Regions from separate parts of the Virgibacillus sp. GM2-2 genome, predicted to be linked through region 3. Evidence: riboswitches for the same ligand, from Rfam matches in the RefSeq annotation. Region 3 holds a riboswitch; each other region holds the start of a gene.
The links. Region 3 has a riboswitch for cyclic di-GMP ahead of ACY9Z2_RS00275 (hypothetical protein). Riboswitches for the same ligand answer to the same signal wherever they lie in the genome.

Region 1: another riboswitch for cyclic di-GMP. It lies ahead of ACY9Z2_RS11300 (competence type IV pilus major pilin ComGC); the one in region 3 lies ahead of ACY9Z2_RS00275 (hypothetical protein).
Region 2: another riboswitch for cyclic di-GMP. It lies ahead of ACY9Z2_RS07590 (anti-repressor SinI family protein); the one in region 3 lies ahead of ACY9Z2_RS00275 (hypothetical protein).

What each region holds. Positions count from the first base shown of each region.
Region 1 covers NZ_JBUZWC010000008.1:66,823-77,099, reverse strand. The annotation lists gene ACY9Z2_RS11325 (MFS transporter) at 1-474, shown strand, start outside; gene ACY9Z2_RS11320 (hypothetical protein) at 501-1,040, opposite strand; gene ACY9Z2_RS11315 (hypothetical protein) at 1,033-1,575, opposite strand; gene pilM (type IV pilus biogenesis protein PilM) at 1,588-2,508, opposite strand; gene ACY9Z2_RS11305 (prepilin peptidase) at 2,524-3,279, opposite strand; gene ACY9Z2_RS11300 (competence type IV pilus major pilin ComGC) at 3,360-3,737, opposite strand; cyclic di-GMP riboswitch class II at 3,775-3,858, opposite strand; gene ACY9Z2_RS11295 (type II secretion system F family protein) at 3,904-5,103, opposite strand; gene ACY9Z2_RS11290 (type IV pilus twitching motility protein PilT) at 5,107-6,147, opposite strand; gene ACY9Z2_RS11285 (GspE/PulE family protein) at 6,158-7,783, opposite strand; gene ACY9Z2_RS11280 (hypothetical protein) at 7,797-8,195, opposite strand; gene ACY9Z2_RS11275 (type II secretion system protein) at 8,188-8,628, opposite strand; gene ACY9Z2_RS11270 (PulJ/GspJ family protein) at 8,691-9,470, shown strand; gene ACY9Z2_RS11265 (metal-dependent hydrolase) at 9,508-10,188, opposite strand; gene ACY9Z2_RS11260 (DUF350 domain-containing protein) at 10,268-10,277, opposite strand, start outside.
Region 2 covers NZ_JBUZWC010000004.1:224,667-234,943, reverse strand. The annotation lists gene ACY9Z2_RS07615 (penicillin-binding transpeptidase domain-containing protein) at 1-1,198, opposite strand, end outside; gene ACY9Z2_RS07610 (LCP family glycopolymer transferase) at 1,262-2,206, opposite strand; gene ACY9Z2_RS07605 (class D sortase, LPxTATN-specific) at 2,526-3,143, opposite strand; gene tapA (amyloid fiber anchoring/assembly protein TapA) at 3,451-4,392, shown strand; gene ACY9Z2_RS07595 (LPxTATN C-terminal sorting signal domain) at 4,382-4,987, shown strand; cyclic di-GMP riboswitch class I at 5,112-5,196, shown strand; gene ACY9Z2_RS07590 (anti-repressor SinI family protein) at 5,218-5,358, shown strand; gene ACY9Z2_RS07585 (helix-turn-helix domain-containing protein) at 5,427-5,756, shown strand; gene ACY9Z2_RS07580 (VanZ family protein) at 5,838-6,353, shown strand; gene ACY9Z2_RS07575 (GntR family transcriptional regulator) at 6,390-7,118, opposite strand; gene nagA (N-acetylglucosamine-6-phosphate deacetylase) at 7,252-8,436, shown strand; gene nagB (glucosamine-6-phosphate deaminase) at 8,436-9,167, shown strand; gene ACY9Z2_RS07560 (YigZ family protein) at 9,481-10,116, opposite strand.
Region 3 covers NZ_JBUZWC010000001.1:61,885-72,161, forward strand. The annotation lists gene ACY9Z2_RS00265 (acyl-CoA dehydrogenase family protein) at 1-293, shown strand, start outside; gene ACY9Z2_RS00270 (DUF5667 domain-containing protein) at 460-1,383, opposite strand; gene ACY9Z2_RS00275 (hypothetical protein) at 1,401-1,922, opposite strand; cyclic di-GMP riboswitch class I at 2,067-2,149, opposite strand; gene ACY9Z2_RS00280 (pseudouridine-5'-phosphate glycosidase) at 2,506-3,420, opposite strand; gene ACY9Z2_RS00285 (PfkB family carbohydrate kinase) at 3,417-4,526, opposite strand; gene ACY9Z2_RS00290 (hypothetical protein) at 4,715-5,485, shown strand; partial or broken gene ACY9Z2_RS00295 (glycosyltransferase family 2 protein) at 5,479-6,775, shown strand; gene hpaB (4-hydroxyphenylacetate 3-monooxygenase, oxygenase component) at 6,877-8,322, opposite strand; gene ACY9Z2_RS00305 (peptide ABC transporter substrate-binding protein) at 8,522-10,195, opposite strand.

The sequences.
Region 1 (10,277 bases), on a different contig from region 3:
GAGGTATACGATTTTAAAGGTATAAAAAAGGGATTATTTCTTGCTATTCCCCTAGCCGCACTTTGCTTAGCATCGTACATTACCGGTAAGAAAATAAAAGACAATTTAATTATGATGAAATGGATTACTTTTATTGGAATTGTTGTGGCTGGATGTGCTGTAGTTGCAGTCCGATTTTCAGAGCAGTTTATTTACTTAATCGTTGTTTTTCTTATTTGTGGTGTTGGAATCGGCGCAGTTCTTCCTTGTATGGACGCTTTAATAACGGAAAGTATAAAGAAGAGTGTTAGAGGAACGATTACAGCGGTCTATAGCTCCGCACGATTTGTCGGTGTTGCAGCTGGACCACCAGTAATTGCCATATTAATGAAACAGAATTTAACCTGGTTAGTAAGTCTGCTTTCCATATTAGCACTTATCGCTGCTTTTTTAGCCTTTAAAACCATAAAGCCAGAAGCAGATGGTGAGAAATAATTAAATCCTCCCACTTATGGGAGGATTTAATTATTATTTGCGTGAAAAGCTGTAAATGTAACCAGTAATGTAACACCATTTTCTGCTTCGTTTACGGTTAAACCTTCTACATTAAGTAATCGGTTCGTTTGATTAAACGCTGTCAAAAATTTGTTTGCCATCGCCAAGCTAGGGGCGGTTGCTTCTAACGTATAGGTTTGACCATTAATTCCCTTTGGTATCTCTTTACTCCGTTCACTCGACTCACCCTCAACGGTCTCGAGTAGATTAACTGTCACTCCAGACGTATTTGCGATTTTTTCGATAAGTAATAAAATAGATGCCGGCTCTTCGCTTAATGGAATTTGTTCGGTTACAGAATTACTTTTTGTCTCCTGATCATTACTCGATTGGTTGTTGATTTTTTCTACCTGATCCTGAAACAGTGCAACGTTATCCTTCATTGAAGCTAGCTCCGCTTGCATCGGTTTGATCAGTATCGTATAGGAAATAAAGTAAATAAGAGCACTCGTTACAATTAGCCCAAGTATGCCGTATAACTTTGTTTTAGTTAATGGTTTATTCATTGTTCCCAAGCTCCTTCATCAAAATTTCCTGATTAACAGTGATAGTTATGATGGCCTGGTACGTTGATTCATTCAATGAAATAGAGGTTAATTCTGCTCCCTGAATATAAGATTGTTGAAACAACGCTTTTACATATGCAGCAACATCCGTTAACGTCTTGAATTGCGCTTCCATAACGATATCATTCGTTTCCGTTACCTCATACGAGACAAACTGTTCTACATTAGGGAGTAACTCCTGTATATTACGATAGAGTTTTACATTAGGGACAGTCATTGATTTAATTATGTTAACGTCCGAAATCAATTGTTTCTTCAGCTGCTCATCAACTAGCTTTTCCTGATTTTCCTTAAGTGTATTTTCCAATTGTTCCAACTTGGATGATTGTTGTTCAATCTTAGTATCGTAATGATGTTGTTGAAACAAAATGATGCCTACAACAATTAACAGTAAGATGAAAAAAGCTGTCCCAAGCTTTATAAAGGGGGCGTATTTATTCGGTTGTTTCTCTAGCAGATTGATTTCTGTATTCATTACTATTCCCCTTTACGCCTCTTGTTTTAGAGCAAGGCCAAGTACATCAATAAATCGGATATCCGTTTCTTGGTTTTCATTTAACTCATCAATTAAAACAACAGGGATCGATACACGAGATTCCATTTCATTTTTGACCAGATCTAAAAAAGGAAAATCACCAGATATCAATAACTTAGTGATACTTGAAGCTCCATTCGTTATGTTGAACTGGTAAAAATCGATTATTCGATTAATCTCAATGATTTGCTCGTTAATTAGCTCGATAGCAAGCTGTTCATCAATCTTTTCTTTGGTAGTTTCCAAACTTCTATATCGTGTAAATATGGCTTTATGTTTATTAAAAGCTGTCAAAATCAACGAATCAACATTCCAATGAATCAGTAACACATCATCATTTTTATTTTTTTCATGAAGATAATAATAACGGTAAATGGATAACGACGTAAGATCAGCCGCCTCAACCTTTAACCCCGCATCATGAAAAACGGAAACAAATTCGTTAAGTTTCTCTTTTGGATAAGCAAATAATAAAACGGTTTGTTCTTCTTTATTGGTGTCTAGTATTTCTATATCGATTGCTGGATTACCAAACGGAAGGTGAAAGCTATTTCCTATTTGCGTTTTTATATACCCTTTTACCTCTTCTCCTGAAAGTGCTACAGGCACATTCAACTCACGAATGACAACTGTATCATCTGGAACACAAAAAAAAAGTTTTTTTCGCTTCCATTTTTGTTTATGTACAAGTTGATTAATGATTTCAAGTAAAGCTGCTCTATTCATAATTTTTCCGTCTTTTACTGTACCTAGTGGTAATTCTACTTCGCCTTGTTCAACAAGACCATCTAATGATGCGTTTTTATGGTACGAGTAACGCAAAACACGATTAGTGATTACAATGTTTACTCTACCATTTACTCCGATTGCCATCTGCTCTACACCTACTTACAGTAAAAATTTTGTATACCAATCAATAATAGCAGGGCCATAAAAGTAGGAAATGATGCTCGCAACCACAATGTATGGTCCAAAAGGTATTGGCTGTTTCCGATCGACCACCATACATAATAGCAACACAGTACCTACGATAGCCCCGATGATTGTTGAAAGGAAAAATACCAATAAAATTCCTTTTAAACCTAACACGATCCCTAGAACACCGAACAACTTCATGTCTCCTGCGCCCATACCACCTTTACTTATGATGATGATTAATGCAGTAATTCCAAGTCCTGCAACTGCTCCTGTTAGCGAAGTAAACCATGGATCAAGCGGTTGTACTATGCGCAAAACGATAAATATCGGTAAAAAGAAAAGAAGTATCTTGTTCGGTATTAACATATATTTTATATCGGCTACAAAGATAATCATTAGCATGGAAATGAGCATGAATGCGGTGACTAATTCGAGCTCAGTTCCAATTCTAAGATAGGATAGAGTAAATAATAAACCAGTAGCCAACTCACCGATAGGATAAATAATGGAAATTGGTGATTTACAATGCCGACATTTTCCTCCCTGTAAGACATATGACAATACAGGAATCAGTTCGTACCATGCAAGCGAATTCTTACACCTTGGACAGCATGAACGTTCATTGGCAAAAGGTTGTTTTAATGGTAACCGTAACCCAACTACATTAAAAAAAGATCCAAAGATTAATCCAAGGATAAAAAATATGATTGATAGTGCAATTTCCATTGTGTTTCCCCTTAACTATGTATAATGGAAGAAAACGCCTTGCAACAAATGATGCAAGGCGTTGAAAATATAATTGAAATTTATTCTTCTTCCTCTTCAGGTTCTTCTGGGTTAGAAGTATCCGTACCACCGAATACCCATTCATTTCCTACTTTGGCTACAGTGTCACTTTCTGAAAAACCTTCTGGTACATTTTCTAAATATCCATCATCTACAAGGTCTTTAATAGAATATTCATCTTTACCTTTATCACCAGCTGCTACATTTGCTAATCTAGCGGCATTTTCAATTAGCTCTTGACTAGCAGTATCAGCTTTTGTCTCTGCATCATCGATAATTCCACCTATCGTCGGAACCGCAATTGCCACAACAATTGCCAAAATCGCAATAACCGCTAAAAGTTCAACTAATGTAAAACCTTTCTCTCTCTTTAACATTTTCTTTAATCGTTCGACCATGTTGACCCCACCTTTTTATAGATCGATTATTCCATAGACCCAGTTGGTCGGTTGCACTACTGACTCCAGATTATCTCAGTGCCCATTCTATCGATAATCTATCATTGTCTCCTACTTTCGTCTTATAGTCTATTATAGTTTACAATCTGACAAATATCTACCAGTTTTACTGAAAATTTTCAAAAAGTGAAAACATTGGTATGACTACTGCCATGATAATACTTCCGACCATTACTGTTAATACAATTATCATTAATGGCTCTATTAAAACTTTAATTCTATTAGACAGTTGTTCTACTTCTTCCTCGTAGAACTCAGCGGCTTTCATTAACATATGGTCTAATGTCCCTGTCTTTTCACCGATTTGAATCATCTGTACGACCAATGCTGGAAAAGCCCAGTGATTCTTCATTGGATTCGTTAATGATTCACCAACTTCTAATGACTGCCTTGATTTCGCTAACGCGGACTGTATAACGCGATTTGCTACTACTCGTTCGGTTATTTCGACAGATCGAATAATTGGGACAGAGCTATTAAATAAGGTGCTAAGTGTCTGCAACATTCGAACCAATACACCTTTATGGACTAATACACCTACAAACGGAAACCTCATTTTAATTACATCCATCCGATAGATGAAACTGTCAAACTGCATAAAATATTTATACAATAAGGCTCCCATGGCAATAAGGAGAAAAAGGATCCACCAATAAGTTCCAACTAGTTGACTTAATGTAATGATAAATTGTGTGTAAGGTGGAATATCTTCCCCAAAAGACTGGAACATACTAACAAACCTTGGAACGATAAAAATGAGTAAAAATGCACTTAAGAATATAGTAATGATTCCAACTACACTTGGGTAAAGCAATGCAGAAACTACCTTTTGTTTATTCCGATATTCTTTTTCATAGTAATCTGCCATTTCGTTTAAAATTTCGTCTAGCTTACCACTAACCTCACCTGCATGAATCATATTCACTAATAGAGAAGGAAAGACTTTTGGGTGTCGCTCAGCTGCCACTGAAAGGGATTGACCATTCTCTAACTGCTTGTCTATATCGGATAACGCTTGACGTAAGGCATAATTATCGGTTTGTTTTACCATCGTTTTTGTAGCATCTGAAATAGAAATCCCTGCACGGATTAGCGTTGAATATTGTCGTAAAAATACTACAAAATCCTTATTTTTTACTTTTTTATTTAATATAATGTCTTTATTCCATGGTTTTGTTTCAGAAATATCAAAAATAATATACCCTTCGCGTTCAAGCGATTTAATCGCTTCTTCTCTTGTGTCTGCCTCCACTTTACCGCTAATTTTCTGCCCTGATATTCTTTTACCAGAATATTGAAAGTTCATCTTTTACAAATTCCTTTCTTGTATAAAAGGAGCAATTGTATCATACGAAACTCGGTCTTCTTGTAATAACCGCCTAAGATCCATTTCAAGTGTATGCATTCCATATTCTTTTGACGTTTGCAATACATTCTGAACCTGATGTAACTTCTCATTTCGAATCAAGTTTTTTACTGCAGAATTGTTTACTAACACTTCTGTCGCTACAACGCGGTCTGTCTGATCCTTCGTAATCAACAACCGCTGCGAAATAACTGCTCTTAAGATAGACGATAACTGTATCTGAATCTGAGCTTGTTGGTTTGATGGAAAGACATCAATAATTCGTTCAATAGTTGAAACAGCATCCGTCGTATGAAGTGTTCCGAGCACTAAGTGGCCAGTTTCTGCAGCTGTAATTGCTGTCGAGATTGTTTCTAAATCACGCATTTCCCCGACTAAAATGACATCTGGATCTTGACGTAAGCTTGAGCGCAGTCCATTCGCAAAACTATTGGTATCAAATCCTAACTCCCTTTGGTCAATGACACATTTGTCATGATTATGCATGTATTCAATTGGATCTTCCAGTGTAATAATGTGTTTTCGCATGGTTCGATTCATATAATCAATCATTGCAGCAAGGGTTGTGCTTTTTCCACTTCCAGTTGGGCCGGTTACTAGAATCAAACCTTGTGGATGTTCAACTAACTGTTTTACAACCTGTGGTAAATATAATTCCTCAATTGATGGAACTGTTCTCGGAACTAACCGAATCGCTAATGAAAGCTGTCCACGCTGGTAAAAAGTATTGATACGAAAACGGGAAACACCATTAATTCCATATGTAAAATCCAAATCTCGATTTTCGTCTAGCTGTTTCCAATGTTTTTCAGATATAACTTCTTTTACAATTTGATACGTATCCTCGGGTCTTAATACGTCAAATTCCTGTATTTCTAAATTTCCATTAATCCGGAAAATTGGTGGTTTTCCGATCGTAAGATGAACATCCGAAGCCTTTTTATTGTATGCTACCGTTAACCAATGATCAAAGTGTTGACGCATATAATCCCCCCTAGATGTTAATAGATACCTGCAGGATCTCTTCCATAGTGGTTAACCCTTTTTTAATTTTGGCTAGTCCATCTTGTAACAATACAGCATTGTTTTGTTCCTTTAAATATGCTCGAACCTGTGACAGCGACTGATTATTCAATAGCATATTTTTAATTGTCTCATTAATCACGACTACTTCTTGAACCGCTATCCTTCCACGATAACCTTGTTGATGACAGCTATTACAACCTCTACCATAATGTAATTTTTCCACCGTCATCCCATTTTTACGGAATAAATCTTGTTCCATTTCGGTCGGTTGACGTTCCGTTCTGCAGTCACGACATATTTTTCTAACTAGTCGTTGAGCAACTATTCCATTTAACGAGTTGACTACCAGATATGGCTCAATTCCCATATCTATTAATCTAGGTACCGTATCAACTGCACTGTTAGTATGTAATGTACTAAACACCAAATGTCCAGTCATTGACGCGCGAATTGCTATTTCAGCCGTTTCTTGATCTCGTATCTCACCAATCATGATGATGTTCGGATCCTGTCGTAGAATGGATCGTAGTCCAGTAGCAAAATCCAATCCTATTTTACTATTAACTTGAACCTGGTTAATTCCTTCTAGTTGGAATTCAACCGGATCTTCAATAGTTAAGATATTTACATTTTCCTTATTTAAGTGATTAATCGATGCATATAATGTAGATGATTTACCTGATCCAGTTGGGCCAGTTAACAGAATAAGCCCTGATGGCTGTTCAATTAAGTTTAAGTAGCGTCTGTAATTTTCTTCTGAAAAATTTAATTCACTTAATTGCATTAATGCATTTTTTAAATCTAATATACGAATTACTACTTTTTCACCATAAACCGTAGGCAAACAAGAAATACGCAAATCAACTGGAGTTACTCCTACAGTTGTTTTAATTCTCCCATCCTGTGGTAGCCTTGTTTCGGTGATATTCAAATCGGCCAATATTTTTATCCGAGCAATCAACGAGTTTTGTAAATGCTTTTGTAGTACTTTTTCTGTCTGCAATCTACCATCGATTCGATAACGAATAAGAATATTTGTCTCCTGTGGGTCAATATGAATATCACTTGCTTTAAGCTGTACACCGGTGTTTAAAAGTTGATCCAATATTCGTATTACAGGGGCTTCTGCCTTATCTGTTGTTTGTTTTGTATTATCGTCTAGTTCCCCTTTGAAATAATACTTGTTAATCGCATAAAGAATATCGTCCTTAGCTGCAATTACCGGTGAAATACTGTGTCCTGTAGCCATTTCTAAATCATCGATTACGTAATAATCCATTGGATCTTTCATTGCAATGATTAACTCATTATCTTGGATTTTCAAAGGCATAATATTACTTTTTTGTGCAACTTCCTTTGTTACATACCCTAATACATTTTCATCAATTGGATAGTTATACAAAGAAACATGTGGTATTCCAAGCTGGAATTCCAGGACCTCAATTAATTGACGCTCTGTAATATACCCGCGTTCTAACAATGCATCTCCAAGCTTTTGGTTGTTCCCTTTATTCTGGAGCGTTTCATTAATCTGTTCATTCGTTACAAGGTTTGCCTCTTGTAATAAATCGCCTAGTCGTTTACGTGTAATCATCGTGAAACCCCATTTATGGTAAATTTATCGTTAATGTATCATTGATTGTCTTAATTTCGTCAAACGCTATTCCAGTACTTTCTATTTTTATAATTATTGTTTCGTCATCTTCTGTTATAGTTTTTTTCTGTAGCTTGAATGAATGATTTTCATCAAGCGTAACATTCAAGTCAAAATCTTTTAAAAATTCCTCGATTGGTTCTTCATTTGTGAAATTATCCACTTGGCTTCGATAATACTCGATTCCCATTTCGGCAATAAGCCGTGCATCAATCGTATGCTCGACAGTTTGTACCTGCTTAGCAGTATTTGTTAGCTGAAAAAATAGAGTCATAACAAATAAAAGAAGTAATGTAATAATCATCAACGTAAGGACAAGAGCAGCTCCACGTTCGTTTTTGAAGCTATTCATTGGAATCACCTTGTAGGTATGTATACGTTTCATTTGTGTTTCCTTCCGCTGATGTAACGTTGATGTTTGCTCGATATAAATTAAGTTCTTTTTCTTTAGTTGACTGGCAAACAAATACGGAAGTCGAATATACTATTCCGTTCAGTGAGTACGTCGGAAGTTCACCAGATACTGTATACCTTCCATCCTCACATTCCGGAATAGATTTTCCGATTAAATTAGAAACAATTGATTCTTCTTGTTTAACATCATAAACAGCCTGTTCTAATAAATTTCCTGCTGTCAGTTCTTGTTCAGAGTTATTATTCCATGCCAAAATTTGCGGGAATATTGGAAGAAAAACGACAATAACCATTCCCAAAATCGCAATTGATGCTATAATTTCAATAAGAGTAAAACCGTTACTAGTTGACTTGGAATAATTATTAATCAAGAAAACTCTCTCCTACACCGTGACTTTTCACCTATTATATCATGTAATTGGATGTGTGAAAGATGAAATTCAGACAATTAAAAAATGAAAATGGGATTACGTTAATAGAATTACTAGCAGCAATCAGTCTTTTTGCTATCTTACTAGTTTTATCGTCAACTTTAATCGTTCAATTAGCGGAAAGTGAAGAAAAAACAAGTGATTCTATTTCGTTGCAGCAAGAAACGAATGTGTTGATGGCTGAGATACGGAGTCAATATTATGATGGGGAGTCAGCTATTTGTTTTAAGGAAAGCAATAAATTAATAAACAAAGTAGAAACCATGTTTATAAATGGTGAGCGCAAATTATCAATTATTGATGGATGTGTAAGCGGGGTAAACTCAAATGAGATACTCTCCATTCAGTTAACCACAAAGACAGAAGAAGAGAGTTTTTTTATTGAAACGACCTTATCTACGAAAGAAGATTACGTTCTAAATTTAGAAGAGAATCCTGAGAACTTCGCCTTAGGGGATATGAATGAGAATTGTGTTTTTAATGGAAATACGAAGTTTAATGATACCTTACTAAAAAACAAAAAAAATGAAGAATGCCAAAATGAATATCTTGTCAAAGGAAGTGCTGCATTTCTAGATGACTTGACCATTAAAAATAAGGTTAAAGTTACGGTTGAAGGAAACTTTTATATATTTGGGACACTGGATTTTAAAGGTTCCAAGGGGGCACTATGTATTAAAAAAGAAATTAAGACTAAGAATGCAGTAAAAGAATATTCTATTCGGGAAAACGCAAAAAGTTGTTTTGAACCTTCTGGTTATGATATTTATGTATTGAAATAAAATAAGTGTGTGAGAATTTTTCCTCACACACTTATTTTTATACGTCTAAAATTTCTCCAACCTGCATTACCTTACCTTTTCCTGTCTTTACTTTCGAAACAAATTCTTCCGGATTTTGTTCAATGACAGGAAACGTATTGTAATGTACGGGAACTACCGTTTTTGCTTTAATCCAATCCGCTGCAATCAATGCGTCTTCTGGTCCCATTGTAAAATTGTCACCAATTGGGACAAATGCCACATCAATATCATTCAATTCACCAATTAATTTTAAATCGGAGAATAAGCCAGTGTCTCCAACATGATAGATCGTTTTATTGTTAATTGTCAGTAGAATACCAGCGGGCATTCCAGTATAAATCATTGTTCCGTCATCTTCTGTATATGCAGAGCCATGAAAAGCTTGCGTGAATTTAACCTTACCGAAATCAAATTCATGTGCGCCTCCAATATGCATCGGATGCGTATTCAATCCTTTTGAACCAAGATAGCCTGCAAGTTCGTTTGGAGCAACGACCAATGCGTCATTATTCTTAGCTATTTGAAACGTGTCACCTACATGGTCATTATGTCCATGTGTAAGTAGAATAACATCTGCTTTAACTGTGCTAGGATCTAAATCACACGACTCGTTTCCTGTAATAAATGGATCGATTAAAATCGTATGCGTATCTGTTTCAACCTTCACTACTGAATGTCCATGATAAGATAGTTTCAACTTAACCTCTCCTTACAAAATAGTATAAAATTAGTCACTTACATCATATACCCAACTTAGCACATGTTCATGCATCTAATTACGTAATG
Region 2 (10,277 bases), on a different contig from region 3:
TTAGCGGTAATCCCGGTTGTTCCTGTAATGCTTTCAGTCTTGCTTGAGAGATACCATATACAAATTCGTTCGGATCAAAGGAAGGACTACTTACTAATGCAAGTGCCTCACCAGTTTTTGGATTTATAGCGGCAGTTGTTCCGGATTCACCGTCATACGATTGGTATATATTTTTCTGTAGTTCAGCATCAATTGTTAGTACGATGTTTTCCCCATCTTTGACTGGCTTTTCTGCCAAAATAGTACTTTCTTGGTCTTCCTGTTCTATAATAATCTTTACCCCTTCTTGACCACGGAGTTTCTTATCGAAAAACTTTTCGATTCCTCGTTTGCCAATCATGTCATTTGCGGAGTACGTACCATCTTTATTTTTTTCCAGTTCCTCAGCAGTAATTTTACCAATGTACCCAACTAGATGGGCAGCAGCTTCTCCATAAGGATATACACGGCCGGTTACTTCTTTACCAGCGACTGCTCCAGTTGCCCATAACTTCTCTAACTTATCACTAGTGGTTGGAAGTTTCGTAATTGGTACAAATAAATTTGGTTCTACCCAATCCGCACTTAACTTATCGTTGATTGTTTCTACATCCATCTCTAGAATATTTGCAATTTCTTGTTTAGTAGATTCACCAGCTAGCTTCTCAGGTATAATCCCAATTTCGTATACAATATCATTAATGGCGAGTGGATTTCGGTTGCGGTCAAGTATCTCACCGCGTCTTGGCTGTTCTGTTTCAATTGCGATGTCTCCACCATCTTTTAGCTCAGGGAAAATAAATCCTGGATTCCACTTCACATACCAATTTTTATTTTCTTCCTCACCTTGTTGTACAAGCTGTGCTTTATATTCAAATTTTATTGGTCCTGCGATTGTTTTCATCTCAACCATAAATGGATAGGTAGCTTCCCCTTTTTCAAGAGCCTTTTCTACCTCTTTTTCGTTTAACTTTTCATACGAAATGTTTAAATCCGTTACTTCTATATCTTCATAGATTTTAGTGAATCGATCTACTGCTTCTTCTGGAGGATACGTAGACTTTGCTTTTTTTGTAAGCATGTCATACATTTTGGAAAAATCTTTGTCTTGCCAGTTACTAACGTATTTCTCAAACCGATCGTTCGGTGAAACTTCCTCATTCGAACAAGCTACTAAAGCTATACATAATACTATCGCTAGAAATAATAACTTCTTCATACTACCCCCACCTTATATATAGATAGAAGTCATTCTAGTGACAGAATGACTTCTTTTAGTTTGTTACTTTGCTTCCATATGCTCTTTAATTACTTGAGAGATTCGATTAAATTCTTCTTCCGGAACAACGTAGTAATAAATGCCATTTATAGTTTGGCCTTCTCCACTTATTTTAAGTGTCTTAATATTACTTCTTGTTTCTCGGTAATCGGTAAATAACGTTTGGATTTTATCCATATTCAAGTTGGTTGTTACGTTGTCTCCAAGAACATTTAAGATATCGCCAAATTTCGTAATACTAGAGAAACTTGCTGCTTTATCCATGGCTGCTTTTATGACAGCACGTTGACGTTCAGTTCGACCAAAGTCACCACGTGGGTCTCCCTTTCGCATCCGGATATATTTAAGCGCTTCTTCGCCATTTAAATGAATGGATCCCGTTGGAAAGTGTTCTCCACCTTGTGAAAAGGGATCGTCATTTGTGACTGTTACGCCCCCGATTGCATCAATTCCTTGCTTAAATCCTTCCATGTTTACTTTTATATAAAAATGAATAGGAATATCAAACGTGTTCTCCACTGTTTTAACGGATAAATCAACCCCACCAAAAGCATATGCATGATTAATTTTATCCATACCAACCGTTGGAATATTTACATACGTGTCACGAGGAATACTTAGCATAATCATTTTATTTGTAACCGGATTTAGTGACATTAGTATCATCGTATCAGATCGACCTACATCATTTTCCCGTTGGTCGACTCCAAGCAATAATATGTTAATAGATTTTTCGTTTTGAACAATCGATTCAAGTTCTTTTTGTCGCTCTGGATCTTTATCGCGTGAAAGTGGATCATGCATGGTCGCCACCGTGTCTTCCACTTTGTCATATAAATAGTAAAAATACGTTCCTCCAGCTAAAATCAGTAATAAAACGATTCCACCAACCCAATATGGCCATTTTCGTTTTTTCTTTGTTTGACGTTTTTCAGTTCTAGTAACCAATATAATTCTCCTCTAATAATCCTTTAATAAGCTTGACTTTTTAGTTAATAAACGGCGTAATCTAGTAGTACTAAACGTGGACACTTTCATTACACTGATTGGAAAAGATTGAATCTTTTAGGTATCAGTATAAATGCAAATAAGGCTTTCGCCATTAGAGCTTAGCGCCAAGTTTTCTAATCATTGCAAAATAGTCAATACATGGTTAAATTATAACGAATTGAATTGGTTACGTCTATCAATTTTAGTAATATTATACTAGAATTTGTATTTGTTTTACGAAAAATGTCAATAAATATCTCGTCCATAATTTTGCACTTTATTCGACAGTTTCAATCGGAAGAGCAGTTATTATATACCGTTCCGGTGCATCTCCGATAAATGAAAATGGATAACAGGTTGTAAGGGTTAAAACTTCTTTTGGTGCAGTAGAAGCAATGACCGTTCGATCATCCGCATCAACAATTTCCGTTTCTGTTATGGCATAAGAAAATTCGCCATATGGTAATCGAATAGTTAAAGTATCTCCGAGTTGCAATTCTCCCATATTGCGAAAAACTGTATCTCGATGTCCCGATAGTACAATTTGATCATTTTCAAGCGGATATGCTGTACCTTTATAATGGCCGACACCCTTTGCAAGTTCATCTTCATCCGTTCCTTCTACAATTGGTAACTCCGCATCCAGTCTTTCTATGTAAAGGATTCCGACAGTATCACCAGTTTGAGGAGTAAAGACCTTTTTTTGTATTGGTTTCTTTTTATCTTGATCGTCCACCGTTTCTTCCGCAGTTGGTAGTTGCTTGTTGTTTGCTAACAAAGCATGGGCTTCAGCAAGACTATCCTTTTGTGCAGATTCTGTATGAAACCATTGGTAGGAACCGATACTTAAGAAAACTATGCCAATCAATAGAAGAGTAATTGCTACTTTTTTCATTATCTCACCTCGAAATGTGATGCACTTATTATACATCGCATTGTTCGTTATAAAAAATATAAAAAGCTAAGTAAAATGAAGTAAATGCGTAAAAACAGAAGTAAATTGTTCGTTATAACGTTTATTTAAGTAAATACAAAGGTTTTGGAACTTGGCATATTGAATTATAATCAAATTAACGTTCTTAATAACAAACACACTGAACCTTAAAACGAACATATGCTTACCTTCAATATTAAGTATGTTCTTATTTACAATATATGAATACATTGCAAGGAAAATTTGATTTGTAAAGAGGTGAACTTTTGTGCGCAGTAAGCGGGTTAGAAAATTTCGATCAAAGTACTATTTGATTATTAATGCTGTAAAAGTAGCGTTCATTTGGTATATGATCATTCTTTCAGCAGTCTTTTTTACGTCAGATACACGGGCTTATTTTAATGATGTTGTGATGGTTCAAGGAAAAATTACTGTTGGTGAATGGGATGATGAACAACCACCAGAAGATACATGGGATAAGAGTTCTTTGGAATTTGCAGAAAGTAAAGACAGACAGGTTGAAACATGTGGACCAACTCAAGAAATCAAAGTTGAGTTAAAAAATGTTGGTGATAGGGATATGGAAGGTCCTAGTACGTATGAAGTTTGGTATTCCGAGGATGGAAATCCTAAGGAGGAAAAGGGAGGAATAAAATTAGATCTTCCTGAAGGTCAGGGAGTTATTGAGGCTCTAGATAGTGGGGATTCTACCATACTTTCTTATGAAACATCAAAGCTTGGGAATTATAAATTTAAAGCATATCAACGTCCAGGGCATCCAGGGCCAGATAATGGTAATAATGAAAATAAAGACGTAAATCCTTGGAGTGAAACAATTGAAGTAGTGAAGAAGGGAGATTGTACGAATCAGGAGAATACCTCTGAAACTGTGAAAGATAATAGTACCGAAAAATCTGGAAATGAGAACGAGAAAAAGAGCAAAGAGAATTCCTCAAAAAATAATGAAGGAACCAAAGAAGAACAGGAAACTTTAACTGAACCACCTTTAGAAGAAGAGCCACAACCTGAACAAACAGAAGAAACTTCAGAAACAAATCAGGAACCAAAAGAGACTGAACAAGTACCACCAGAAACAAAACAACCAAACGAATCGAAACCAAAAGAAGAGCAGAAAAAGATAGAAACAAAAGCAGTTAAAGAGGAAGTCCCTGACTCTGAAGTAAATGAGGGTGATACAGATGAATCATAAACGTCGTTGGTATACACTTATATTCTCTTTCATTTTGGTTACGACGATATTTTTTATACCAATTGCATCGGTATCTGCTACAAGTGGAGAGGTAGCTATCGACGGAATGCCAAACGATATACTTTTTAATGTGGAAAACTTGAAACCTGGAGACTGGGTAACGAAGACATATTCGGTCACTAATAATGGAGAAACAAGTGCTGAATATGGTATGAGCAGTGCGTTCTTAAGCGGTTCTGAAAAATTTTATAATCAACTGTTGTTGAAAGTTGAATTAGACGATCAGGTGTTATACGAAGGAAAACTACGTGAATTCACAGAACTGGAAATGCGGACAATCGAAGCAAGCGAAGTGGATGAACTAGATTTTAGAGTAGATATTCCTGAAAGTTTAGGTAATGAATATCAGGCATTGAAGGCTGAATTTCAATTACGTCTTTACACAACAGGCGCTGCAACTGCTGCAAGTGGAGGGTTTGGTAACACTTTGCCGGATACAGCAAGTTCAATGTTTACGTATCTATTAATTGGAATTGTGCTAATTACAATAAGTGGTATCACGCTATTGAGTTATCGAAGGAAACGGTTGGAATAGCGCTCAAAGGACATATTTTTCATAAATTCTAATTATTCTTTACAAAACTAGTAGCAATATGACAAAACAAGACACCCTATAATTGGGAAGCATATAGTACAATAGTAGTAGTAAAAATTGTTTCCTCAGAAAAGGGCAAACTTATTGAAAAGTAAGGGCGCAAAATCACAGGTCTACGGCGTTAATGCTACGGCGGCTGGGTTACCTGGAACACTAAATGGGGGCTAACAATGATAAAAATAGTGAAGCAGACAGGTCTTGATAGCGAATGGGTTAAGTTGTTACAGGAGGCAAAAAAGATTGGAATAACAACAGAGGAGGTTAGGTCGTTTTTAAGCGAGTCAAAAAAAGATGAAACTATTAATCATTAAAGTTGTGCTTTATATAGAACCACACACTTTTTTGTGATATACTTTCACTAAAGGTAGGTGTGTGTCTCTTGATCGGTGAAAAAATAAAACAACTGCGCCAAGATAAAAATATGTCTATATCTGAACTTGCGGAAAAAGCTGGAGTGGCTAAGTCATATCTAAGCTCAATAGAACGGAATCTCCAGTCGAACCCATCGATCCAGTTTATTGAAAAAGTCGGTGCTGTATTAGGTGTCACTGTTAACGATATACTACGTGATGATCAAACTACTAATATAGATGAACAATTGGATGACGAGTGGTTAAAAATTGTGCAAGAAGCAATGGAATCAGGGGTATCAAAGGAACAGTTTAAAGAATATCTTGAATTCAATAAATGGAGAAAAAAACAAGAATAACTGAATTTTTGTCTTGACCGTAGAGCTGAATTGGCATACGGTTTTTTCATGCACAAAATTAGTAAGGTGAGGGAATTTTTCATGAAAAAGTATACATACTGGTTACTTCCAATTGCATGGATGGGTGTCATTTTTTATTCTTCTGCGACACCATATCAAGAACAGGATATCAAACCATTTTTATCGGAATATCTTAATTTTTCGTTTCTGACTCCTTTTGTTGACAACATTGTATTTACCTATCATCAATCCGAAGTAAGTGTCGCGGCTTTAGGCATTGAGGGATTCGTAGAGTTTTTTGTGAGAAAAGGTGCGCATGTCACGGTCTATTTTATTCTCATGTGCTTATTTTATGTTGCCTGTAAAAAAACGCTACGAATTTCATTTAAAGCAAGTCTAGGCGCTTCGTATATCTTAACAAGTTTTTATGCGATATCAGATGAAATCCATCAAGGTTTTACGCAAAATCGGACTCCTTACATTGGTGATGTTGGACTTGATATGTTTGGTGCATTCCTTGCATGGCTTCTTATCTTCGGATGGGTTACGTATCGACATAAGAATAAAGGTTGGACAAGATATCGTCCAATTTCATAATTATCCACCGACACATATCGGTGGATAAGCCTTGCATCATCTACGCATCTGCAGCTTGAATTTATATTTATCTGCTCGGTAAGCAGATTTTACATATTCTAGCGGAGTGCCATTTTCATCATCAAGATAACTTGTACGTTGCATTAACAAAATAGGATCGCCTTCATTTACATGAAGGTGTTCTATTTCAAATGCATTTGCTAATGCTGACTCGATTAGTTGATCACCATAACCAATTGAGAGATTTAGTTTTGATTCGATATAATCATAGAACGATTCTTCAATATTTTTTGCTGTCAATCCCCCAACGATTTGTTGCGGTGTATATATGGTTTCCACTGCGACAGGGGATTCGTTGGCATATCTGATACGTTTAATCTCGTAAACTTTTTCACCAATTTTCAATTGTAAGATATTAGCAATTCGTTCACTTGCTTCTAGTAGTTGAAAACTAATTAATTGATTGGACGGTGTTAATCCTCTTTCTCGCATATCCTCGCTAAAGCCTGTTAACCCTTGCAAATCCTGTTCGAACTTTTTTTCAGAAACAAATGTGCCACGCCCTTTTTGACGATAAAGCAATCCTTCAGAAGCAAGGTTGGTAATAGCTTGTCTAACCGTCATACGACTAATATTATACCGTTCTGCATACTCCCGTTCTGATGGTAACAACTCACCCGGCTTTAATTCTTCTGTTTGAATAAGTAATCGTATTTTCTCTTCAAGTTGATAATAGATTGGTAAAGGCGAATTTTTGTTAATCATGTGTATCTCCTTCCGAACCTGTAAATTATATTGATTTTAACAAACATGCTTAGGGTTGTATACACATACCTTAATGTATAGACAACTATATGTTTGTGTGCTAACGTAACAGAATAGAAAGGATTGACTGGTGATGAATAAAGCTGAACTATTAATCATTCATAATGCGACCCTATACATGGAAACAACGATAATTGAACAAGGTTGTTTGGTAGTGAAAAATTCAAAAATCCGTGCAATCTATCAAAAGGATGAAACTCCAGAAGTTTTCCCACAAAATGCAGTAGTCATTGATGGAAAGGGAAAAAACTTGCTTCCAGGCTTTATCGATGGACATATTCACGGAGCTAACGGTGCTGATGTGATGGATGCGACAGAGGTTGCTCTCGATACGATTGCTGAAGTTTTACCTAAAGAGGGGACGACTAGCTTTTTAGCCACAACGATTACCCAACCAAAAGAATCAATTGAGGCTGTACTTGAGAATGTCTCTAACTATACAAATAAACCGGGTTTTGCTGAAGTGGTAGGAATCCATTTAGAAGGACCGTTTATCGAAGAAAGTAAAGCAGGTGCACAACCAGTTCACCATATTTTACGACCAAATTGTAATCTTTTTCAGGAATGGCAAAAGTTATCAAACAATAAAATTAAGACCATTACAATGGCGCCTGAGCACGATTTAGATGGTGCTTTTATAAAAGCAGCAAAACAGGCAGAAGTAAATGTTTCAGCCGGTCACACCGATTGCAATTTTGCTACGATGAAACAGGCAATTGAGTATGGTGTAGATCAAGTTACACATTTATGCAATGCCATGTCCGGAATCCATCATCGTGACATTGGGGTTGTAGGGTCGGTATTCCAATTAAAGGAATTACGTGCTGAATTAATTGCAGATGGAATCCATGTTTCAATGGAGATGCTTCAACTTATTTATGATAATGTAGGCAGTGAACGATTGATTCTTATAACGGATGCAATGCGTGCAAAGTGCTTACAAGCTGGTAACTACGAGCTAGGTGGGCAAGAAGTTACTGTGTCAGAGGACCGGGCATTATTAAACAATGGAACATTAGCTGGAAGCATCTTAAAAATGGTCGATGGTGTCAAAAACATGCTTCAACTGACAGGAGTAACGCTAACGGATGTGATTACGATGGCTTCTATTAATCCAGCAAAACAGATTGGAATTTTCGATAGAAAAGGAAGTATTGCAGTTGGAAAGGACGCCGATCTGTTATTAATAGACGATTCATTAAACATTTCTTATACCATTTGCCGTGGAACTATTGCGTACAAGGAGGTTTCAGCCTAGTGAAAATAATCAGGGTCAACGATTACGTGAAAATGAGTGAAATGGCTTGTAATATCCTAATAACAAAAATGAATCAGTTGAAAAATCCTGTACTAGGCTTAGCAACTGGCTCGACCCCTGAAGGACTATATAAAAAATTGATCCATGCATATAATCTTGGAAATCTATCATTTAAACAAACAACAACATTTAATCTCGACGAATATATCGGATTACCAAAAACAGATCCAAATAGCTATCATTTTTATATGCACGAGCATTTTTTTCAACATATTGATATTGAAAGTAAAAATGTACATGTTCCGAATGGGAATACAAGTAATATAAAAAAAGAGTGTACCGATTATGAAACGCTTATCCGTGAAAATGGTCATATTGATGTACAAATTTTAGGGCTTGGTACAAATGGACATATTGGATTTAATGAGCCAGGCACATCCTTTAGCAGTAGAACGCATATCGTAAAACTAGCTGAATCAACACGTAGGGCAAATGCTAGATTTTTTTCCAGTATCGATGAAGTACCACAAGAAGCAATCACGATGGGCATTGATACAATTATGAAAAGCAAGGAAATTATTGTTCTTGTATCAGGAGAAAGAAAAGCGGATGCAATGCATTCTTTCATCAACGAAGAAATACAGGAAAGTTTTCCTGCATCTATACTACAGAGGCATCCCCACGTAACCGTTGTTGCTGATGAAATGGCATTAACGAAAATAAAGGTATAAATGCGATGTATTTCATCTGTCATAGTTAGGCTAGAGACTACTCAGTAGCGGACACAGACGCCTTTATTTTTACTTTTCACCCCTATTTTTGGAGTTAAGAGGACTCAGGATTCGTTATTTAGCTAAAAACTGGATAAATCGGGCTTATTTTACTAAATACCGCATCCTGTGTCCGCTTACAGGCGCAATTGGCTCAATTTTGCTCGAATAAGGTACCTGACGTCCGTTCATTTCAATTTGTCGACTCGTAACCTTACCTTCATTACTCAGGAACAAATTTTATAAAGAGAGTCATTACCTCTTCTACTGGTTTTTAGTGTACATCTATCTCAACGTATTTATAGTCATTTTCCTCTAATTTCGCCTGATCGCTTGTTAAATCAATGACCCAAGTCTTGAATTCTTCTACTCTTTCTGTTTTTACATACATATGAAAAATTACTTGGTCAAGGTAATCGATTTTGGCTAAAACGTGGTCAGAGGTACGAAATGCGTTTTCTAATTTTCCAATTAGACCATAATCGACTGTGATTAAAAAACCTTGCATTAACTGCCTCTCCACAACACCAGTTTCCTTAATTACTTCAGAAGCAGTTCCACCATAAGCACGAATTAATCCACCCGCGCCTAGTTTTATTCCTCCAAAATAACGAGTAACCACTATAACCGTATCTTTTAGTTGTTGTTTTTTTATTACCTCTAGAATGGGGACTCCGGCTGTACCATTTGGTTCGCCGTCATCATTTGCTTTTTGTATTTGGTCATGTTCGCCAATCATATACGCAGAACAATTATGATTTGCGTCATTATGTTTACTTTTTATTTCCTCAATAAATGCTTGAGCTTTCTCTTCCGTTTCCACCCGTTTCACATATCCAATAAATCGGGACTTTTGAATGACAATTTGACTTGTTCCTTCTTGTTTAATGGTATAATAATTAGAAAGCATAACGTAATTTAACCTCCTTGGTTAACATTATTATAAAGCGGGTATAGACGGAAATAAAGAATTGGAAGTTAAAACCTATACCTTTTTACTAGAAAAAAGAATAATATACCATTAAGTGTGATAAAAGACCCTATTAAAAAAGTAATGAATCTCGAATGTAT
Region 3 (10,277 bases):
TTGTTATGGAAAGTCGACACTTTCTCTATTCCGTTGCAAAAAAGTGGGATGAAAGTAGCGCGGAAGAAAGACAATCGATGAAGCCAGAACTTGGAGCAGTAAAATTATCCGTTGTTAATCATGCAGTAGAAATTGTTGATTTAGCTATGCGAATTGCAGGCGCACGCAGCTTATCTAATCAAAATCCGCTTCAACGCTATTATCGTGATGTGCGAGCAGGACTTCACAATCCACCGATGGACGACATGACCATCATACAGCTAGCGAATACGTCAATTGAAAGAAATAATTGATCCAATAAAGTGAGACTTCATTTAATGGGGTTTTGTTTCTTTTTCTCCCCTACTGAATGGTAGTTGAACAGAATCGTACTTTTACGAGCAGTTAAGACAGAATAAAAGGTGGTTGATCTCGTTAATCAGAGACCAACCACCTTAATTGTTGAACTAGCAAGCTATGTTAATCGTCTTCTCCATCTTCGTTCTCACCTTGATCATCGTTGTCTTCGTTTTCATCCTCTTCTTGTTCATCGTCTTCATCTTCTTGATCTTTTTCTCTTTCTTCTCGTTCTTTAGCTTGCTCTCTCTGTTCTTCGGCCTTTTCCTTTGCTTCTTCTCTTCTTTCTTCAGCTTCTTCTCGAGCTTCTTCTTCACGCTCTTTTTGCTTTTCTCGTGCTTCCTCTTCACGTTCTTTCGCTTCTTCTCGAGCTTCCTTTTCACGCTCTTTCGCTTCTTCTTTTAATTCTTTTGCCTCTTCTTTTGCTTCTTCTCTTAATTCCTTAGCTTCTTCATTTCTTTCCTCTGCCTCTTCATTAGCATCTTCTTCGTCTTCACTCACTTGGTCATCATCTATCTCAGCAGTTTCATCATCCGAATCGTTTTCTTCTGCCTCGTCATTGTCGTCATCTTTATTTTCTAATGATTTTTGTTGATTCTCTAAAGCTCGTAAAATACCTTTTCTTGCTTCTTCCGGAAAATCAGCACGCTCCAGTAATGCAGTTAGCTTTAGAATACTAGTTTTCACATCACTTACCTCGTCTTCCACTTCAGAAAGGTCGTCACCAGCCTCTTCAGCTTCTATCAAGTTTTTTTCCAGTTCTTCTACAAGCTCTTCAAAATCTTCTACTAACCTTTCAGCAGTTTCTTGATCACCATTTTGCATTGCTTGCTCAATTTCTTCTAAGCGATTTTCAGCAAATTCATCCTGTAATAAAACTTTATCGCTAATGTCATCCGTAAGTTTATATTCCGTTTCTTCCATTAAACGAATGGTTTCATACAGCTCTGAATCAGGACTTACAACAGTACTCCCGTCTTCAGCATAAACTTGTCCACCCACAACTAATCCTATTCCAAGTGTAATACCAGTAATACGTTTCAACATCATGCCCACTCCCTTTTTCATTTAGTTTTGATATTAGTTAAAAAATCATGAATAGCCTGTTTCGTATTTTCATATCCTTGATGCGGTGTCATAAAAGTATAGATGTAGGTAAAATTCTGATGCTTATCTAAAAAAATATCAGTGCGAATACTATTTTCTAACGTTGATTTATAGGAAAGTTGTTTTTCCTTATTTTCAATAATTTCAACTTCACCAGCACCGAGAAGGAACTCGTCCTTCAATTCGTTAAAGCTTTTATACGTAGGAATAGTAGTAATTATTGCATTTACTGTTTCGTTCTTAAACGAAACAATCAACTTATCCTTTTCCACCTGCTCTTTAGTTAACTGCCAACCTGGTGTTTGTTGAACAACTACAGGGAATTGATCATTCTCATAAATTGATGCTTGTTTTTCCAATTGTTTTGGTGATTCGGACGCGTTCGCTTCTTTTTTCTTAACGGCCTCAACGTCACCACAAGCGCTTAAAAATAATAACGTTACTGCTAACACACATATGTAAAACAATCGACTCTTCATCGTACCCACCTCTTCTCACCATAGTAGAAAACCCGGCATTTACCTCGTCCTTAATAGGTATGCCGAAGCTTGTTATAACAAGGGCTGCCATAATTTGTTATAAAAAAACACACCCGTTTACATGGATGTGTGCTACGTCCAGTAACCGGTAGCTGGCAAGCTTAGTTTTCACCTTAGCCCCTATAGCTTTGCGTCCCTAATTTTCATCAGGTTTGCCCTTATCAATTTACTAATCTATTTAATTATGTAAAGTATATACGAACAAGCAACAAAGTTCAACAAATTTTTCAGACTTTTGGAATAAGAAAAGCACAAGCGCCTTGAAAGACACGACAAGCATAAGCAGAACGCTGCAGTGTGTTGTTTTTTACCACACGGAAGTGGACTGCTTATGTCTCGAGTGTCTAGGCGATGGAGCTGGACAGGTTTTATATATTCTTATCTTATAAAAAAACCAGGTATCGCTTCAACTATATCGATACCTGGTTTTTGTTTCACTGACTAGGAAAGTATACGTTCTTATGGATTTCAGTATAAGGGCAACTAAGGTTTTCGCCATTTGGCGATAAGCCAAGTTTTCTAATTATTTTTTTGAAGTTAAACTCGCAGCAATTTGTGCACCAACTTTTGCGTTGTGGTAAACGAGCGCAAGGTTAGCATCTAAGCTTTTGCCTTCTGTTAACTCTTTTATTTTCCCTAGAAGGAAAGGCGTGCTATCCTTACCAGTAATATTTTTTTCCTTCGCTTCTTCAATCGCATCCTTGATTATTCCATTAATGTACGCCTCATCCATTGCATCCTCTTCCGGAATTGGATTTGCGATTACTACCCCACCATCTAATCCTAAATCCCATTTTGCTTTTAACGTTTCCGCAATTTCATCTACAGAGTCTGTTGAAAAATTCACGCTGAATTCACTTTTTCGTGTGTAAAAAGCAGGCAAATATTCTGTATCATAACCAATTACTGGTACACCTTTTGTTTCAAGGTATTCCATTGTTAGACCAAGATCAAGAATTGATTTTGCCCCTGCACAAACAACTGCAACGTTTGTTTGTGCAAGCTCTTCAAGATCAGCTGAGATATCCATTGTCGTTTCCGCGCCACGGTGTACTCCACCTATTCCACCTGTAACAAATAGTTCGATTTCCGCAAGCTCTGCACAAATCATGGTAGCAGCAACCGTTGTCGCCCCAAGTTTTTTAGTCGCTATAATGTATGGTAAATCGCGACGTGATACCTTTGCCACATCATCACTTTTTCCAAACATCTCTAATTCGTCTTCCGTTAAACCAACTTTAATTTTACCGTCCATTAGCGCAATAGTCGCTGGGACCGCACCATTATCACGTACAATTTGTTCCACTTTTCTCGCCATCTCAACGTTTTGTGGATATGGCATTCCGTGAGAAATAATAGTTGATTCTAATGCCACTATTGGCTTCCCAGCGTCTTTAGCTTGTTTTACTTCTTCTGATAATACTACATACTTTTTCATATTAACTCCTCCAAATCGAGTTCAAATTGATGTTTTGATAAATTTTGTCTTACCGTATAAGTCGACAGAAGCGTCTGATGTGCATTAATTATTCCAGACTGAATTACTGTTTCAAATGAGCGTTTCTTCAACCAGGCATATAACACACCTGCGCAAAATGAATCTCCAGCACCGGTAACATCGACAATATCTGGAGTGGGTATTGCAGAAAAGTGCTGAACTGGCTGATCGTTTCCGCCAGCCATCACACCTTCAGCGCCTTTTGTAATAATGACATTTTCTACACCTAAGTCTACCCACTTACCAACAGCTGTTTCCCAATCAGAAGGATTCTCCAATCGACAATCCATATATGTTTCTGTTTCATCTATATTGGAAATGAGCCAAGTAACACCACGCAAATTATTCGGTAATCGTTTCATTTTAGGTGATGAAACCGGAATAATAGCAATTGGGATTTGGTGCTTTGAAGCAAAGGAACAAAGAAATTCAACTGTTTCACTTGGACAGTTCAAATCCACAATCAAGCACCTCGCCCGTTGTAGCAGTGCGCTATTCTTTGTTAAAAGTTCGGGTGTAATAGAATCGTATATATCCATGTCAGCAAGAGCAAGCGCTAAATTGCCGTCAGCGTTTAACACAGCGGTATACGAACCAGTAGAAGCATTTTCAATCTGCGCCACATAATCTAGGTTCATAAATGGAGACGACAGGCCCTCAATTTGTTTCCAATCAGAATCGTTTCCACTAACAGAAAGTAAAATCACTTCTTCACCCATACGACCAAGATTTTCAGCGATATTCCTCGCAACGCCACCAACAGATTGGGAAGACCTGACAGGATTTGATGTTTCCGAGACAATTTCTTCTTTCGCATACAATTTACGATCGACATTGGCTCCGCCAATACAAATAATCGGTCTCGTTTCATTTAAAACGTATGCCTTCCCATAGATGTAATTCTTCTTAACCAATCCAGAAATTAGGTTCGCAACAGAAGAACGGGACAATCCAACTTTTTCAGAAAGCTCATTCTGCGAAATAAATGCATTTTCTTTAATCAATCGCAAAATCAACTCTTCGTTTTCATTAAGATCTCGTTTCATACTTCACCACCTAACTTAAACATTTGTTTATTTTATTAACTTTTGTTTATATGTTATACAACTAGTATAAGCAAAATTATTTATTTGTCAAGAATATGCCTTTATTTCCAGCAATAATATACTTTTATATCCACATATTATCGGGTATAGTTTATGTGATAGTTTTACTTTTAAAAGGGGGATTCGTAATGACGTTACGTCAAAAAATTGCCATACCTGTGTTCATGTGGATCCTTTCATTTATGGCTCTTTATCATTTGACCAATGAGATGATTCCTAATCCGTTTTTTCTATTATTTTTAGTTCCGGTCGTTGTATTTTTCACTATTAAGGATAGAGTCTGCTTTCTTGTATTTATATTAGTTACACTAGTCACAGCCCTTTCGGCTTTAATACTAGCTTTTATTGATAATTGGACAACACCCTCCCAACTTAAATGGATTGGCATACATAGCTTAATTATCCTGAATATCTGGTCAATCTATGTGATATCAAAGTGGTCCTATACTACGGCAAGGAAAAATGAAGTTTTATCGAAGCGCGTTGAGGAGTTAGAGGAACACATAATTGACACTACAATTCTTACAAATCGTGAGTTTGAAAAACAAAAAAATATTATTAGTACTGCAATGAAAAGAAAAAAAGAAGGTGGATACATAGTAAAAATCGGACTACAAAACCTTCCAAAAAACGTGCGTAAAATAAGTTTTATCAAAATTGCTGATTGCACAGTCCAAACTATTCGTGCCTATTATGATATCGTTGGAAAACTGGATGACGTAACCATAACCATATTGTTGCAGGACATTGAAAGGAGTGGGTTGGAAAAAGTAGAGAATCGATTGCGGTTAAACTTAGAAAAAAAGTTTACTCATGAAGCTCTTTCAAAGCTAACTTATGAAAAAGAAACGATTGGCTATCAACCTGAATTAAGTGAAACGACAGGTGATAGATCATGAAGAAAATAATATTAATCCTAGTAATCTCATTAGGGTTATTAGCTGCTATTGGTATTATTTTTGACTTATTCAACATAAGAGGAATTCTACTGTTCACAACATTACTGTTTATAATTCTACTATTCTATTACAGTTTATTAACGATAGCTGGTCTTTATTATCGCTCAAAAAAAATCACTCAACCGAAGCTTAACCAATACCCGAGTGTAGATATTTTGATTCCAGCACACAACGAAGAACTCGTCATAAAAAACACTCTCGATGCAATGGTGAAACTAGATTACCCAGGTGAACTTAACATTTATGTTCTAAATGATAATTCTACTGATAAAACAGCAGATATTGCAGAAGAGTATGACGAAACGTTTAACTACATCCATCACATTAAAGTTCCAAAAGGTGAACCCAAAGGGAAATCTCGAGTGTTAAACTATGGACTTAGCATTTCAACCGGTGAATATTTTTGTGTATACGACGCGGATAACCAACCCGAGAAACACGCACTTACTAAATTAATAGAAACAGCACATTCGTTTGAGAACGCAGCTGGAGCAGTTGGGTATGTAAGAACCATCAATGAAGGTAAAAACCTTTTGACCCGTATGATTTCAGTTGAATTTCAAGTTTTTCAACTACTAATGCAATCTGGTCGATGGCAACTGTTTAAAACCGGTTCACTTACTGGCACAAATATGCTGGTGAACCGCAGTGTTATTGAGGAATTAGGTAGATATGATCCATATGCGATTGCAGAAGATGCGGAACTTACTTTACGAATTACCCAAAAAGGCTTTTATCTACCAATCGTTCCGGATTCAATAACTTGGGAACAGGAACCGGAAACAATGCAAGTTTATATAAAACGAACCCGTTGGCTTCAAGGAAACTTATATATTGTCGAACGCACACTAACCACTCCTGGTTACTTCGGGGGTAAAATGATGGTTCACTCTGTTCATCAATTAATGGTTTACGTTATATTCTGGATTTTTCTAGTGCTTTCCTACATTTGGTTTGTGCTAGGTGTACTCGATATTCTCTATATAACCTATACAATTCCGTTAATGTTTATTTGGTATGTAGCTTATATCGTATACACAACTCAACTAATGAGTGCCCAGGCTGCAGAACAAACGTTTACACCGAAAAATGTATTTGTTAGCTTCATCATGTATTTCACTTATGCTCAGCTATTTTCGTACCTATTTGTCAGAAGCCTTATCTACTATCTAAAAGGCCAAAAAGCAACGTCAAACAATTGGCTGGGATAAAACAACCCGATTTAAATAAAAAATACCAGGTACCGAGTTAGAAAAATAACAAGGTATCTGGTATTTTTTTGTCGTTATTTCCCGGGAAATAAAAGATTCACTCGATAATTGACACTGAATTTATTTTTTGTCATTTAAAAACTCTTTTACCCGCTTCACAAATGGTTCTTTATCATAGGAAAAATACAATTGGCTCGATAGTTTAATAGGATCACCAAAGAAGTACCGTTCATACAATGTTTCGCGTGTACCAAAGGCGCTCATAGTTAGATCCCAGGCTAATCGAAATAGCTGTACTCGGTCCTTCGCATCAGCTGATTTTGCTTGCAAATACTGATTCAAATCTGAACGAATAGTTGAGGCAAAAGCATTTTCTGTCGGAATCGACATTAAACCGCTCGCACCTAATAACTGCACAATCTCTACAAAACGAGGGTATATCCGCGGGAATATATTTATAGCAATCTGTAATGTCGTTCGATCAGGTCGCATATATCCCCATTCGTCAATTTCTGCTTCTGCTTCAGCCTTCAGAACTAATCCTTTAAGTGTTTCTAATCCAACAATAATTTCCGATACTTTTTCCTGTACATGTTGATACTCACTAATATTGATCGTGTCTATAATCGATTGGGCAATCCCGAGGATAAATTCAGTTTTTACAATCTGTCTAGATACTGCTTGGTGTAATGTGAATGGCAAAAATGAACTTGACGACATAAAGCTATTGGAAACGAGTATATTATCATAATAAAAAACTCTATCCCACGGCACTAATACGTCATCAAATACAACAATTGTATCCATTTCTTCAAAGCGAGAGCTTAATGGATAATTAAACCTAGATTCTCCCCCGACAAAAGATTCCCTACAAATAAATCGTAATCCAGGGCTATTGCTAGGAATGGAGAATGCGAAGCCATTTGCTTTATCCTGAATTCCACCGGCTGAGAATACTAATATCTCATCCGTAATTCCACCCTGAGTAGCAAGTAGCCGCGCCCCCTTTATAACAATTCCATCATCATTTTTTTCTATCACTTTTGCAGCAATTGGCTCCTCGTCCGCATCTTCCAAATAAAATTGCGCTCGATTCACCTGAGGATCAATAAATGTATGGGTTAAACATAAATCATTTTCACGTACATGTTCATAGTAGCGTGTAATGTTGTCGGGAAAACAGTTTTCTTTCCCTTTTAAAAAATCCACGGATGCTGCAAACGCCATTAATACTGTATTCATATAGTCAGGGCTTCTACCCATTAATCCATTATTTGACCTTGCCCAGTTCTGAACCATTTTCCTTCTTCTTACTAAGTCAGCACGGGTCTTTGGTTGTAAAAATGATATTCCTACACGATTCCACGTTTTTGGCGATTGATAAGTCATCGATTCGTTTACAGCACTATCATGCTGTAGATCGTATAATGCTGCTTGACTACGCATAATCCCTCTAAATGCAGGATGCTCAGAAATTTTACCGTCAACTTGATTGCCATCAATCCACACATTCGAATGGAGCTGGTCAATCCGTTTAATGTATTCATCTCCAGTTTTCGCTGGCATACGCACACCCCTAGTACTAATTACTTTACAATGGATCGCTTCTAAAGCAGTTATCCATTTTCATACTTGTATCTTATTAATTTATCCCTTTCAGTGTGCCTATGAGAGTGTTAATCAAACATTTGATTAATTACATATACAAAAAACCGCTAGTCATTATGTAGTATTTCCTACATAACAACTAACGGTATTTTCGTGATTACTCAGCTACTGAAGCCCACTTGTATTCATAAAGTGCTCCAAATGAGTTTTCAATTACTCCTTGCATTTTTGGCGAGATCAGCTGTGCAGTTGCACTTTGGTAAACTGGTGCAATCGCTGCATCTTCAAATAAGATTTTTTCAGCTTCTAAAAATGCTTGGTAACGTTCAACAGGCTTTAATGCTAGTTCATTTGCCGTTTTTTCCATTAAAGCATCATATTCAGGATTGGAATATCCCATCTTGTTATTTCCACCATCTGTTACAAATAAATTTAAGAAAGTATATGGATCTAAGTAATCTGGGAACCAAGAAGAAAATTGGATTTGATAATCCATCTCAGAATCAAGTGCTAACCGTTGTTCAAACGGAACCTGTTTCAATGTTATTTCTAGTCCCTCTAGGTTCTGTTCTAGCTGATTTGCAATGTATTCGCCCATTTCTTTAGAAGTCTCACTATCACTTGATAGAAATTCAAGCTCTACTGTTTCTTTTCCTAGCTCTTCTAAACCTTTTTTCCACGCTTCTTTTGCGGCTTCTACGTTATACGTTGACAAATCACCACTAACTTCACGGAAGTCTTCACCAGACTCAGGCATTTTCACAAAATTCTTCGGTACAAATCCATTAGCTACAATGGATCCATCGTTTAAAATTTCATCTACTAACGCTTGTTTATTAAACGCTTGACTTAGTGCACGGCGAATATTGACATTTGCTAGCGCCTCTGACTGTGTTTGATTAAATTTTAGATAGTATACACCAGTACCAAGCGTTACCTCATAATCCTCATTCGCTGAATAAACATCAACTAATTCGGACGTTAAAGCTGTACGGTCTAATTTTCCTTTTTCATATAAGTCGACTCCAACCTGTGGATCCTTCACTACGTCATATGTGATACTTTCTAGTGTCACCGTTTCCGCATCCCAGTAATCTTCATTCTTTACAAATTTCCACGAATCCGAAGTGCTCTTCCAATTCGTTAATTTAAATGGACCATTTGCCAAAAGAGCATCAGAACTTGTTGCGTATTCATCGCCTTGTTCCTCAACAAATTTCTGGTTCATAGGGTAATAAGTTCCAAATGTTGTTAAAGATTCGAAATATGGTATTGGCTTCTCTAGAGTTACAACCAATGTGTAGTCTCCGTCAGCCTTAACGCCTAATGATTCAAGCGGTTTTTCTCCTTTATTAACTGCTGTCGCATTTTTAAGTACGCCACCCATCATATAAGGGCCATACTCAGAGCCAGTGTCCGGATCAAGAGCACGTCGCCAAGCATATACGAAGTCATGTGCTGTAACGGGGTCTCCATTCGACCAAACAGCATCTTCCCGCAATGTAAACGTCCATGTAAGCGCGTCTTCACTAACTTTATGATCCGTTGCGATACCCTCAACAATTTCACCATTTTTTCCTAGTCGATATAAACCTTCATTTGTAGCACTTAATGCTTGAAACGCCAGCAAATCGGTTGCCATCGACGAATCCATCGTTGGGATGATATCAGATGCAGCTAAATTAAATTCTTGTTCAACTTCTCCACTTGATTTTCCTGATTCGCCCGATTCCTTTCCGACCTCACCTTTAAAGTCATCTGAACAAGCAACAAGAATCAAACTCAGCACTACCCCAAAAACTAAGAGTAACGAAAATTTCGAAAACTTCATATGTAATTAGCCTCCTTAGTTTGTAAATAACATCTTTTGGCGTTTAAAAATTTTGTGTAGTTTTAATTATATTAGTTTTCAG